One region of the Kitasatospora sp. CM 4170 genome, then DNA from elsewhere that is predicted to be linked to it. Evidence: riboswitches for the same ligand, from Rfam matches in the RefSeq annotation. Region 1 holds a riboswitch; each other region holds the start of a gene.
The links. Region 1 has a riboswitch for cyclic di-AMP ahead of RMN57_RS23425 (transglycosylase family protein). Riboswitches for the same ligand answer to the same signal wherever they lie in the genome.
Positions count from the first base shown of each region.

Region 1 (3,276 bases):
TCGGGACCGGAAGGACGTGCGCGTTCGGGCCGCCCAGGTAGCGGAACAGCGGCAGGTCGCTGGCCTCGGAGGCGGCGTGCGCCACGGCCAGGGAGACGCCCAGGATGGCGTTGGCGCCGAGCGAGGACTTGTCCGGGGTGGCGTCCAGGTCGAGCATGGCCTGGTCGATCAGGCGCTGCTCGGTGGCGTCGTAGCCGACCAGCTCCGGGCCGATCTGCTCGATGACGGCCAGGACGGCCTTCTCCACGCCCTTGCCGAAGTAGCGGTTCTTGTCGCCGTCACGAAGCTCCAGCGCCTCGAAGGCACCGGTGGAGGCACCCGACGGGACGGCGGCACGGCCGGTGCTGCCGTCGTCGAGGCCGACCTCGACCTCGACCGTGGGGTTGCCACGCGAGTCGAGGATCTCACGGGCTACGACGACATCGATGGACGGCACGAAGCATCTCCTAGCGGAAGCAGGTCCGGCTGACGGTGGGTGCTGTCGGCCGGACGATTGCGGAGTCGTTACGACCAGAGCCTAACCGCACGGGCTCCCGGGGCCACGTCGACCATGGGTCCGTCTCAGCGTGTGGCCGCACTACCCACCGGTAGTTCACCTGGTTGCCCCGTGAAAGCGGTCCGGATGCGGACGAAGGGGGACGTATCCGGCCCCCTTCGTCCGCGCCGCCGGGCGGTGGCCCGGGTTCAGCGGCCGGTGGTTCAGCCGAGGTTGAGCACCTGGCCGGGCATGATCAGGTCGGGGTCGCCGCCCACGGTGCCGCGGTTGCCGTCGTACAGCGTCTGCCAGCCGCCGGACACGCCCTGGGCGGCGGCGATGCCGGCCAGCGTGTCGCCGGCCTGGACGGTGTAGCCGTGGCCGGTGCGCTGCTGGGGGGCCGGGTCGGCGTGGCCGGCCGGATCGGCGTGGCCGGTGGTCGGAGTCGGGCCGGCGCCCTGACCGATGTACCCGTCGGACGGACCGGCGTACTGGAGGGCGACCTCGGGGGTGTACTGACCGGCGTGCTGCCGGTACACGCTCTCGTGGCTGGTCCAGTACCAGGCGCCGTCGCTCTGGTACCAGTACACCTTCGCGTCGGCGTCCCAGCCGCCCTGGCCGGAGAAGCCGGGGGCCTTGGCGTCCTGCTGCGCGGGCTGCTGGGCGGCGGGCTTCGGGGCCTGCTGCTGGGCGGGCTTCTGAGCCGGCTTCGGCGCGGCGGGCTTCGGCTGGGCGGGCTTCGGCGCGGCGGGCTGCTGCGCCGCCGGCTTCGCGTCCGTGGAGGCGTCGACCTCGGCCGCGGCGCCGCCCTTGCTCAGGCCCGCCCGCTTGGAGCAGACCGGCCAGGCGCCCGGCCCCTGCGAGGCGAGGACCTTCTCGGCCACCGCGATCTGCTGCCCCTTGCTGGCCTGGTTGGCCTGCGCCGCGTACGCGGTGCCGCCGTACGCCTTCCAGGTGCTGGAGGTGAACTGCAGGCCGCCGTAGAAGCCGTTGCCGGTGTTGATGCTCCAGTTGCCGCCGCTCTCGCACTGGGCGACCGCGTCCCAGGTGGAGACGGGGGCCGCCGAGGCGCCGGTGGCGGTGAGGAGCGGCATCGCGAGTCCGACGCCGGCCACACCGGCGACGGCGATGGCCTTCTCGGCCTGGGTGCGGCGGCGGTGGCGGCCAGTTCCAACGAACAGCATGAAGACGTCCCTCTCCGCACGCCTGCGAGGTGAGCTGTCGGGTTCGGACCGGGAGGTGGCCCGGCCGCGTGTCGCGAGGCGTTCTGCCCGCGACTGCGGCTTCACCCCAAGCCGTGGAGGACGGCAACAAACCTGGGTCCCCCGCCCCTGCCCAGGGTTCTGGTCGGTTTCCCGTGGCGCGGCGGGCAGGATTCGGCGTTCCGCGCACGAGGTCCGCAGCTGCGAACTCCAGGGAGAGTAGACAGATCCTCACACCAATCACAAGCTCATATCGCCGATATCACACAGAAATTACGGCACACGGTCGATCGCCTACAAACGGAGGCGGTATGTCCGGATTGATGGTGGTTCAACCCCCCTGTTGGGCCGTCTCTGAGACGCCGCGTCAGCGTGTCGAGCCGCCGGCCGGAGGACGCGCGGGCCGCTGCGAGCGGTTCCCGGCCGTGATCAGACGGGCTTCTTCTCCGCGTTCTCCGGAGTGAATTCGACCGGAAGTTCACGAAGTCCACGCATGATCAGACCACCGCGCCACCGCAGATTCTCCGGGCTTTCGGCGAGCTGCAGATCGGGCAGCCGGGTGAGCAGCGTGGCCAGCGCGGCACGGCCCTCCAGACGGGCCAGCGGAGCGCCGATGCAGTAGTGGATGCCGTGCCCGAAGCCGAGGTGCGGGTTGTCCGTCCGGGCCAGGTCGAGGGTGTTCTCGTCGGCGAACCGCGCCGGGTCCCGGTCCGCCGCCGCGAGTACCACCAGCACCGGGTCGCCCACCGGGATCTCCACCCCGCCGATGGTCAGCGGGCTGGTCGCGAACCGCCAGGTGGCCAGTTCCACCGGCCCGTCGTAGCGGAGCAGTTCCTCGATCCCGGTCTCCAGCAGGCCGGTCTCGCCGCGGGCGATCGAATCCTGCAGCAGCGCCCGCTGCCCGGGGTTGCGCAGCAGCGCGTAGGTGCCGTTGCCGATCAGGTTGACGGTCGTCTCGAACCCGGCGAACAGCAGGATGAAGGCCATCGCCGCGGCCTCGTTCTCGGTCAGGTGCTCGCCGTGGTCGCTGGCCCGGATCAGCCCCGAGATCAGGTCGTCGCCGAGGTCGGCCCGCTTGCGGTGGATCAGCTCCGCCAGGTACGAGCGCATCCGCTTCACCGCCCGCCCCACGCCGCCGCGCTGCCCGCCGCCGTGGCGGATCATCATGCCCGCCCAGTCGCGGAAGTCGTCCTGGTCCTCGGCGGGCACACCGAGCAGGTCGCAGATCGCGTAGATGGGGAGTGGGAAGGCGAACTCGTGGATCAGGTCGGCGCTGCCGCGGGCCGCGAAGCCGTCGATCAGCCGGTCGGTGAGCTGCTGCACCCGGGGCTCGAACGCGGCCACCCGGCGCGGGGTGAACGCCTTCGAGACCAGGCGGCGCAGCCGGGTGTGGTCCGGCGGGTCGATGTTCAGCAGGTGCGTCATCAGGTTGGCCTGCCGCTCGCCCGGGATGCCGACCCGGCCGGTGCGGTGCGCGTGCGCGCTGTGGTGGACCGGGTTCTTGGAGAGCCGGCTGTCGGCGAGCGCCTGCCGGGCGTCCGCGTACCTGGTCACCAGCCAGGCCTCCACCCCGCTCGGCAGGGTCGTGCGGTGCACCGG
Region 1 covers NZ_CP134877.1:5,468,435-5,471,710, reverse strand. The annotation lists gene eno (phosphopyruvate hydratase) at 1-436, opposite strand, end outside; gene RMN57_RS23425 (transglycosylase family protein) at 700-1,659, opposite strand; cyclic di-AMP (ydaO/yuaA leader) riboswitch at 1,665-1,834, opposite strand; gene RMN57_RS23420 (cytochrome P450) at 2,107-3,276, opposite strand, start outside.

Region 2 (3,276 bases), 400 kb from region 1:
GGCGGGCCGCGTTCGAGGCGCTCGCGGCGGCCGGCTGGCTGGACGAGGCGGACCCCGGGGGCTGGGGTCCGGGCCGGGTGCTGTCGGTCGGGATGGCCACCGACGGCGCCCGGCGGCTGCTGGAGCACGGGCTGATGCGGCGCAGCTACCGCAACCTGGCGGAGCTGACGGCGCTGGGCCGGCCGATGCCGGACGAGCTGGCCGGGGACTTCGGGGCGTTCGAGGAGGCGGCGGAGGCCGCCGCGCTGGACCTGCTCGGCTCGTGGACGGTGCCGGGGCTGCCGCGACTGCTGGTGGCGGAGTTCCCGGAGCTGGCCCCGGAACCGGGCCAGGAGGAGATCGACGCCTACCTGGCCGGACTGCCGACGGCGCAGGAGCCGTCCGAACAGGAACCGTCCGAACAGGAGCCGGCGGCGCAGGACCCCACCGAGTAGCGGCGGGGGCGCACGGAAACGGGAAGGCGCCCCGGCCGGTACGGGTGTACCGGCCGGGGCGCCTTCGTCGTGCCGTCAGGTGCGAACCGTCAGGGGGTGATGCCGCGCTGCTCGAACCAGCTCTCCGGGTCGACCGGGGCACCGCCGTTGGGGCGCACCTCCAGGTGCAGGTGCGGGCCGGTGACGTTGCCGGTGGCGCCGACCTTGCCGAGCTGCTGGCCGGGGACGACCTTGCCGGAGCCCTTGATGATCGAGGAGAGGTGGCAGTACCAGATCTCGGTGCCGTCGGGCAGCGTCTCGACGATCCGGTAGCCGTACGAGCCGGCCCAACCGGCCGAGGTGATGGTGCCCTGGCCGACCGCGTACACCGGGGTGCCGGTGTCGGCGGCGAAGTCCAGGCCGGTGTGCAGGTGGGCCCAGTAGGAGGCGCTCTGGCCGTAGTGGGCGGAGAGGCGGTAGTCGCGCACCGGCAGGTTGATCGCGGCGAGCTTGGCCTTCTCGGCGGCCTCGGCGGCGCGCTTGGCCTCCTGCTGCTGGACGGCGCGCTTGGCCTCGGCCTCCTTCGCGGCCTGCAGGCGGGCGGTCTCCTCGGCGGCGGTGCGCTGGCTGTCGGCCTGCTGCTGGATCCGGGCGGCGAGCGCGAGGCCCGGGTCCGCGGAGAGCGCGACCGGGGCCTCGTCCGGCGCCTCGACGGCGGGCGCGGCGGCCGGGGTGGCGGAGGCGAAGCCGGTGGCGCCCAGGGTGGCGGCGACGGCGGTGACGCCGAGCAGCGGGGCGGTCCCGCGGGTCTGACGCGGCATCCGGTGGCGGTTGGTCTCGGCGGGCTGCGGGGCGGCCTCGTCGTCGGCCCCGCCGTACTCGCCCAGGTGGGCGGGCGGCCACGGGTGGTCGAGCAGCTGAGTGCCGGCGGAGGAGCCGGGCAGGTGTGCCGGAGAGTGCGTCGACGCCACGGAGGCGCGCTCCTTTCCTTCCTTCGCGCCTACCGGGTTAGCTGACGGGTTCGGAGCAGGAAGGTCTCCTACGGCTGGGCCTGGGCCCGGCCGATTCACCCCAAGGAACGTGGTTCCCCGGCTCCCTGGCCTGCCCGGAGGCCGGCCGGCGGGATTAGGCGACGGCGCGCGGTGCCGTCTGGGTACGGCGTTGCGGACCGCGCTGCGTTATCAAACGTTAATCCTAGGAGCCCCCGATTCCAAGCCGTCCGCATGGGACGACAGGACACAGCTCGGACACTACGCGATCCGGTGGGCGATTTGGGGCGTTTGACGACAACTGACACTACCGAACGTGATAGGACGTCAACGAACGACCCCTTGTTTGAGTACTCCTACTCATGTGGACCTCGTTCGACGGCGCGCATCCTGGCGCCATGAACGCACCGATGCAGTCCCGCACCACGGCCGCGTACTACATCCAGGCCGTGCTCTCCTTCGCCCTCTCCGCCGGCGCCCTCGCGATCGGCATCACCTACCTCCCGGTGGGCGCCTGGACCCGCGCCTTCCTCGGGGTCGGCCTGCTCTACACCGTCACCTCCTCGTTCACCCTGGCCAAGGTCGTCCGGGACCGGCAGGAGACCAACGAGATCGTCACCCGGGTCGACCAGGCCCGGCTGGAGAAGCTGCTGGCCGAGCACGACCCGTTCAAGGTGGAGGGAGTCTGAGCCGGCGGCCCGGAGAGCGCGGGGCCCGGCGCGGATGCGCGCATCGGGCTGACGCCGATAGCTTGACGGCTAAGGCTATTAGCCTTAGCTTTGTGGGTGTCGGCAGCACCGCCGACACCCCGTCCAGGCGGACCGCGGAGGCCCCGATGACCGGCACCAGCACCCCCACCACGCTGTTCCTCGACGTCCCCGGCGGCCGGCTGGCCTACGACGACACCGTGCGGGGTGACGGCCTCCCCGTCGTCCTGCTCCCCGGGATGCTCGACAGCCGGGCCGCCTACCGACACCTGCGCCCGCTGCTCACCGCGGCCGGCCGCCGGGTGATCACCATGGACCTGCGCGGCTTCGGCGAGTCCTCGATCGCCTGGGACGACTACTCCCCGGCCGCCATCGCCACCGACGTGCTCGCCCTGCTCGACCACCTCGGCATCGAGCGGGCCGTGCTGGCCGGCAACTCCTACACCGGAGCCACCGTGGTCAAGGCCGCCGGGGACGCGCCCGAGCGGGTCGGCGGCATCGTCCTGCTGGACGCCTTCGTGGAGAACCTGCCGCCGACCGCCCTGCAGCGCGCGGTGTTCGGCGTGATGGGCGCGCTGCTGGTGCACTCGCCCGCGTTCTGGGGCCTCTACCACCGGAGGATGGCCTACCCGGGCCCCCGGCCGGCCGACCTCGACGGCTACGTGGACGGCCTGGTCGCCGCGATGCGCACGCCGGGCCGCAAGGCCGCGACCCGCGGCTACGTCCGCGGTGAGTCCGCGCCCGCCGGCTGGACCGCCGCCGTGACCTGCCCGGCGCTGGTCGTCATGGGCAGCAAGGACCCCGACTTCCCGAAGCCGGAGCTGGTCGCCGACCGGCAGGCCGCCGCGCTGAAGGCCCGCAAGGTGATGATCGAGGGGTCGGGCCACTACCCGATGGCCGACCGGCCGCAGGCCACCGCCGACGCGCTGCTGCCCTTCCTCGCCGAGCTCGGCTGACCCCGCCGCGCAGGCCCGGCCCACCCGGTCCGGGCCCCCGGCGCGCCGCGCCGACCGGGCGCCCGCGTCCGCATCCGCGTCCACCGAAGCGCCCACGCCCGCCGAAGCGCCCGCGCGCCGAACCTCACCCCGGAACCACGGAGGCCGTCCCCCATGCCCCGAGTAGGACTCACCCCCGAGCAGGTCGTCGACCACGCCCTCGCCCTCATCG
Region 2 covers NZ_CP134877.1:5,064,126-5,067,401, reverse strand. The annotation lists gene RMN57_RS21665 (hypothetical protein) at 1-434, shown strand, start outside; gene RMN57_RS21660 (M23 family metallopeptidase) at 524-1,384, opposite strand; cyclic di-AMP (ydaO/yuaA leader) riboswitch at 1,397-1,555, opposite strand; gene RMN57_RS21655 (YiaA/YiaB family inner membrane protein) at 1,801-2,091, shown strand; gene RMN57_RS21650 (alpha/beta hydrolase) at 2,238-3,065, shown strand; gene RMN57_RS21645 (TetR-like C-terminal domain-containing protein) at 3,219-3,276, shown strand, end outside.
Region 2: it holds a riboswitch for cyclic di-AMP, as region 1 does, so the genes downstream of both, RMN57_RS21660 (M23 family metallopeptidase) here and RMN57_RS23425 (transglycosylase family protein) in region 1, are expected to answer to the same signal.

Region 3 (3,276 bases), 2.0 Mb from region 1:
AACTCCTCGCCGGGCGGCCGGAGATCCGCCCGCTGGCGCTCGACCGCCACGGCCTGGTGCTGCGCCTGGACCATCCGCACGGTCACCGCGACGTCCGCCTGGTCTTCCCCGAACCGGCCTGCGACACCGAGGAGTTCGGCGAGCAGATGCACCGGCTGCTGACCGCCGCACAGACCGGCCTGCCCGCCCGCCGGTCGTGACCGGACCGGGCCGGACAGGCCTTCCGGAACCGCTTCGCTGCGGAGGCGCCGCGGAAACGGCGCCGAAGCGGACGTGGACGACGAAAGCGGCCGGCCCGGCTCGCGAGGGAGGTCTCGCGAGCCGGGCCGGCCTGGGCGTGTCCCGCGCCCGTATGTCCGCCACTGGTGCGGCGATCACCCGGTCGAGCGGTCACCCGACATGACCATCCCGGGAGTTCGTTCGCCCCGCACCTGGCGGTGGTCTGAACTCGGTTGTGGACCGGGTCAGATGGAGACGCCGTGCGCCCGCAGGTAGGCGATCGGGTCGATGTCCGAGCCGTACTCCGAGCCGGTGCGGATCTCGAAGTGCAGGTGCGGGCCGGTCACGTTGCCGGTCGCACCGGAGAGGCCGATCTGCTGGCCGGCGGTGACGGCCTGACCGACCTTCACGCCGATCGAGGACAGGTGCGCGTACTGGGCGTACTTGCCGTCGGCGAGCTTGATCTCGACCTCGTTGCCGTAGGCGCCGCCGTTGCCGGCCTTGACCACGGTGCCGGCCGCAACGGCGCGCAGCGGGGTGCCGGTGGCCGCGACGAAGTCGGCACCGGTGTGGTGGCCGGAGGCCCACATCGAGCCGGCGACGCCGTAGGCGGTGCCGAGCTTCGGGTTGGCCAGCGGGGCGACGTAACCGGAGGTGGAGGCCACGGCGGCCGGGGCCGGGGTGGTGGCCGGGGCGGCCGGCTTGGCGGCGGGGGCCTGGGCCGGCTTGGCGGCGGGGGCGGCCGGCTTCGCAGCCTGGACCGGCTTCGGCGCCTGCGCCGGGGCGGCCGGCTTCGCGGAGTCGTGCGAGACCTGCGGCTTGGCGGCGGGGGCGGCCGGCTTGGCGGCCTCGGCCGGAGCGGCGGCCTTGGCGCCCAGGGCCAGCTTCTGGCCCGGGAAGATCAGGTTCGGGTTGGAGCCGACGACCGAGCGGTTGTGCTCGTACAGCGCCTTCCAGCCGCCCTGGACGTCCTTGGCGTCGGCGATCTTCGACAGGGTGTCGCCGCTGACGACCTTGTAGCTCTCCTCGACCGGGGCGGCGGCCGGAGCGGCGGCCTCGGCGGCCGGCTGCGCGGCGGCGGCCGGAGCGGCGTCGACGCTGGTGGCGCCGGTCCAGGTGGCGGTCTGCTGCGGCTTCGCGGCCGGGGCGGTGTGGGCCTGGGCGCTGATGGTGGTCACCAGCGGGAGGGCGAACGCGGCGCCGGTGACGGCGGTGGCGATACCGATGCGGGCGGCGCGGGGCAGGGCGATACGACGGGCCTGTGCGGGCATGGGGGAGTTCCTCTCCGACGCCTGCGAGGTGAGCTGTCGGGTTCGGGCTGGAGTTGCCCGGCCGCATAGGCGGCTTCACCCCAAGCCGGACCGCGAATTCCGGTCCGGCGACTTACCTGTGGGTCCCCCGCTCCTGCCGTACAGAGTTCAGTTCGTACCACCGGGCAGCGGCAGGACTAGGCGTTCCACCCGGTGGCCACCCGGGCTGACGCCGGGCGGTCGCTGAACTAAAACCCATCCGTTCGAGCGAAGCAATGTCGATCTCCCGCATCGGTGAATTCCTCCGGCGACAATGTGACGCTCCGGATGATCCGCTGCACAGTACGTGCACAATCGATTCACGGCGCGCCACTGATCCGCGACACTCCGCCGATTTCGCTGGCCGTCCGCACACGATCACTCACGGAAAGCCAACCGCCGACACACCCCCGGTGACCCTTGTCACTCGGGCCCCGCTGGGCGGACCATCGGGCCGTGGCCACTTCCGAGGCCGGCACCCTGCGCCTGAGCACCGCGCAGGGTCGCTGGGTACTTCTGGCGACGGTGCTCGGCTCCAGCATGGCGATGCTCGACGGCACCGTGGTGAACGTCGCCCTGCCCCGGATCGGCGAAGACCTCGGCGCCCCGCTCGCCGCCCTGCAATGGACGCTGAACGCCTATCTGCTCACCCTGGCCGGGCTGATCCTGCTCGGCGGCGCACTCGGCGACCGCTACGGCCGGCGCCGGATCTTCCTGCTCGGCGTGGTCTGGTTCGCCGCCGCCTCGGCGGCCTGCGCCGCCGCACCCACCATCGAGGTGCTGATCGCCGCCCGCGCCGTCCAGGGCATCGGCGGGGCACTGCTCACCCCCGGGTCACTGGCGATGCTCCAGGCCGTCTTCCACCCGGACGACCGCTCGACGGCGGTCGGCCTCTGGTCCGGCCTCGGCGGGGTGTCGGCCGCGGTCGGCCCCTTCGTCGGCGGCTGGCTGGTGGACGGCCCGGGCTGGCGGTGGATCTTCCTGCTGAACGTCCCGCTGGCCGCGCTGGTGGTCGTGGTGGCCTCCCGGCACGTGCCGGAGAGCAGGGACGAGAGCGCGACCGGCCGCTTCGACGCGCTCGGCGCGGTGCTGGCCGCCCTCGCCCTGGGCTCGTTCACCTACGCGCTGACCGCGGCCGGTGACGGGCTCTCCGCCGGCGTCTGGATCACCGGCGTGGCAGGTCTGCTGCTCGGCGCGGCCTTCATCGCGGTCGAGCGCCGCACCCCGGAGCCGATGCTGCCGCTCGGCCTCTTCTCCTCCCGGCTGTTCAGCTCGGTGAACCTCGTCACCCTCTGCGTCTACGCCGCCTTCAGCGGGGTGTTCTTCCTGCTGGTCGTGCAGTTGCAGATCGTCGCCGGCTTCTCGCCGCTGGTCTCCGGGCTGGCGCTGGTCCCGATCACCGTCCTGATGCTCGCGCTCTCCGCCCGGGCGGGCCGGCTCGGCAAGGCGATCGGCCCCCGGCTGCCGCTGACCGTCGGGCCGCTGCTCTGCGCGGCCGGGGTCCTGCTGATGCTGCGGATCGGGCCCGGCGCCTCGTACTGGACGGACGTGCTGCCCGCCGTCACGGTGATGGGCTGCGGCATGGTGCTGCTGGTCGCGCCGCTCACCGCCACGGTGCTGGCGGCGGTGGACGTCCGGCACGCGGGCATCGCCAGCGGGGTCAACAACGCCGCCGCCCGCGCGGCCGGCCTGCTCGCGGTCGCCGCACTGCCCGCACTGTCCGGCCTCAGCGGCGACGCCTACCGGGTGCCCTCCTCGGTGGACGCCG
Region 3 covers NZ_CP134877.1:7,508,359-7,511,634, reverse strand. The annotation lists gene RMN57_RS31665 (DUF2470 domain-containing protein) at 1-200, shown strand, start outside; gene RMN57_RS31660 (LysM peptidoglycan-binding domain-containing M23 family metallopeptidase) at 465-1,490, opposite strand; cyclic di-AMP (ydaO/yuaA leader) riboswitch at 1,496-1,653, opposite strand; gene RMN57_RS31655 (MFS transporter) at 1,965-3,276, shown strand, end outside.
Region 3: it holds a riboswitch for cyclic di-AMP, as region 1 does, so the genes downstream of both, RMN57_RS31660 (LysM peptidoglycan-binding domain-containing M23 family metallopeptidase) here and RMN57_RS23425 (transglycosylase family protein) in region 1, are expected to answer to the same signal.

Region 4 (3,276 bases), 1.6 Mb from region 1:
GGCTGGCCCCGACGGTCCCGGCCCCGAGCACGCTGACCGGGGGCTGGGTCGCGGTGCGCGGTGACGACGACAGGAACGAGGCGAACAACAAGCAGCCGTTCGAGATCGCGGTCGTCCAGAGCACCTGAGCCGCGTCGTGGCCTGCTGCCGCGAACGCGGAGACACCGGAGCGCCGGCCCTCGTGCGGAGGGGGTCGGCGCTCCGGCATTGCGGCGTCCGGCGGGCCGGCGGGCGCCGGCCCGCCGGTGCGCCGTCCGATCAGCGGTAGACGCGCAGGTAGTCCGCCGCGAAGGTGATCGGGGCCGTGCCCTGCGGCGCGGGGTGGTACTGCCCGGCGCTGAGCGACAGGTTCAGGATCGGGTAGGCCGACCAGCCGGCGCCGACCCCCTTGCCGTCCGAGAAGACCTTCACCCCGTTGATGTACCAGTCCACCGAGGTGGCGCCGTACTGGGTGCCGACGGTGACCCACTGGTCGTGCGCGACGGCCTTCGCGTCGGTGACGTACTTGTAGCCCGGGTTGATGTGGTTGGTCAGCTCCAGCAGGTTCGCGTTGTCCGCGTGGTACTCGAAGCTGTCGATCTCGCCGTGGTTGCCGCTGGTGCTGTTCCACGTCCAGAGCGCCGGCCAGGCGCCGGTGCCGGCGGGGAGCTTGACCCGGGTCTCGATGTAGTCGCCGGTCTTCACCTTGAAGCCCTCGGTGGAGTACTCGGTGGTGAGCAGGCCGGTGTCCCAGGCCTGCTTGCCGTTCTCCAGCGTGTGGGTGCTCGGCCGGGCGGTGAAGGTGGCGACACCGCCCGAGACGCCGACGTTGTCCTTGTTCAGCCAGTCGAGCTTGTTGTCGTTCGGGTTGTGGTCGCCGTAGTGGTACGAGCTGCTCCGGTCGGCCGTCCAGCGGGAGCCCAGGGCGAGGCCGTCGAACTCGTCGGACCAGGTCAGCTGCTTCCCGGCGACGGGCGCCGCGGTGGCCGGGCTGCTCGGGGCGGCGGTCGCGGTGGGCGACGGCACGGGCGTCGCGGTGGGGGCGGGGCTCGGGGTGGCGGTGGCCGCGGAGACCACCAGCTGCCGCGAGGGCAGGTTGTGCCAGGCGCCGCCGAGGTCCTGCCAGAAGCCGAACTGGGTGTAGGTACCGGCCGGCAGCGTGCGCGAACCGGTGGTGACCGACAGGCCGCTCGGGCATATCTGCGCGTTGGCGGCGCCACCGGGGAAGTCGAGGTTGTGTCCCCCCGCGTCGCGCACCCCGACACCGACCGTCTTCGCGGTGAAGCAGGCGGAGGAGTGGACGGTCAGCGAGGCGGTGGTGGCCTTGCCCGCCACCATGGTGGCCGGGGTCAGCTTGTCCTGGGTGACGGTCGGCGTGGTCGCCGCGTGGGCACCGGTGACCGCCGGGAGGCCGAGCAGGCCGGCGCCGCCGATGGCGAGCGCGCCGGTGACGGCGAAGGCCGCGTTGCGGCCGCGGCGGGAGGGTCGGGCATGGCGCGGCGCGCGGCGCCGGGCAGGCTTCTGCATGGCAGTGTCCTCTGTGACGCCTGCGAGGTGAGCTGTCGGGTTCGGGCTGAGGTTGCCCGGCCGCCGGTGGAGCGGCTTCACCCCTAGCCGAGGACGCCGAGCGCGGAGCGCAGAGGCCGCGGCACTACCTGGGTCCCCCGCTCCCGTCCGCTGTGGTGCTCGGTTGCCGGCCGGCGGGTGGACAGGACTCGGCGTCCCGACGGCGGGGGTCCGCGAAGCGGACGTCCCGAGCAGGCTAGGCAGCCCCTCCGGAACCCGACAACCCGGCGGGGTCGGTTGTCGCGCAGCTCACATCCGGGCTGCGGCCGGACCCCGCCGGAGTTGATCAAGTCGCGGACGCCGGTGATCAGTTGCCCGGTCGGCCGGCCGGGGCCCGGTCAGCCGAGCCAGGCGTCGACCTGCGACATCGCCTCCGGGGACCAGGCCAGCTCCAGGTGGTTGAGCCCGTCCAGCAGCCGGGTGCCGGCGACCGTGGCGATGCCGGTGGTGTCCAGCGCACTCCTGGTGAAGACGATGCCGTCGCTGGGCCCGCGGTTCTCGTTCAGGAGCCCGGGGATGTCGGCCGAGCCGCCCGCCAGCAGGTAGGTGCGGACCGCCGCCGGGACGCCTGCCCGCTGCAGCGGCCCGATCAGGGAGCCGGCGTCGATCGCCGCCTGGATGCCCTGCCCGGAGGTGTAGAGCCCCCGGCCGCCGTAGTACGTCGTCCACCAGTCCTGCGCCGTCCCGTCCACCCCGTAGGTGGCGTCCCAGCGGGCGAGCAGCTGGCGCTGGCCCGGGTAGCAGTCGTGGCCGCCGGCCGGCAGCACACCGAGGCAGGGCTGTGCCGTGTACGTCCCGTAGCAGGTCATGTACAGGTGCGGGGAGGGGGCGTTGGCGGTGCCCCCGCAGGCCGGCCAGGTGGCCAGGGAGAACGCCCAGCCGTGGGCGTAGACGTAGTCCAGGCCGCCGTTCGGGCCACCGAGGGTCACCAGCCGGCGGACGTCGCCCGCGTACGCCCGCCCCCAGGAGGGGCGGACGGAGGAGACGTAGGCACGCGCCGCCACCTCGCCCTTGCTCCAGGCGACCACGTCCACCTGGGGCACCCCGAGCCGGGCGCGGATCAGGGCGACGGCGTCCCCGACGGCCTGGGCCTGGAGCAGGTTGTCGCCGTGCTTGTGGGCGAAGCCGATCGCGAACACCCGGTGGCCGGTCGCGGCCAGGTACTGGGCCAGTCCGGTGGACGGGCAGCCGGCCGGGCCGGTGGCGCCGCAGCTGCCGCTCTCGCCGGGGTCGGCCCAGGCGCGGTCGGCGTTGTCATTGGCACCGTGGACGAGCAGGACGGGCGTGGCGCGGCCGCCGGTGTCCCAGCCGGCGGCGGAGTAGAGCAGGAACCGGCCGGAGAACGGCTGGCGGACCCCGCCGAAGTAGGTGAGGCGGGCGCCGTCCTGGTCGCCGCGTCCGCCGGGTGGGTACTGCTCGGCGGTGAAGCCGGGGGTGGTGTCGAGGTAGCGCTCGACCTTGGCCCAGCCGTGGGCGGGGGCGGGGAAGGTCGCCTCCAGGTTCAGGCCCGCGGTCACGGCGGGGGCCCCGGCGGGGACGGCGGCCGCCGTTGCGGTCACGGCGGCAGCCGGCGGCACGGCCAGGAGGAGCAGGGTGAGCGCGAGCAGCGCGGCGAAGGCGGCGGCGGGGGTCCGCCGGGCCGCGGGGGTCCGGTGGACGGCGGGTGTCCGGTGGACGGCGGGGACGAGGCGGCGGGTGGTCCGGCGGTTCCTCGCTCGGCTGGTGCGGGTG
Region 4 covers NZ_CP134877.1:7,105,200-7,108,475, reverse strand. The annotation lists gene RMN57_RS30015 (hypothetical protein) at 1-128, shown strand, start outside; gene RMN57_RS30010 (glycoside hydrolase family 16 protein) at 259-1,506, opposite strand; cyclic di-AMP (ydaO/yuaA leader) riboswitch at 1,509-1,674, opposite strand; gene RMN57_RS30005 (lipase) at 1,884-3,276, opposite strand, start outside.
Region 4: it holds a riboswitch for cyclic di-AMP, as region 1 does, so the genes downstream of both, RMN57_RS30010 (glycoside hydrolase family 16 protein) here and RMN57_RS23425 (transglycosylase family protein) in region 1, are expected to answer to the same signal.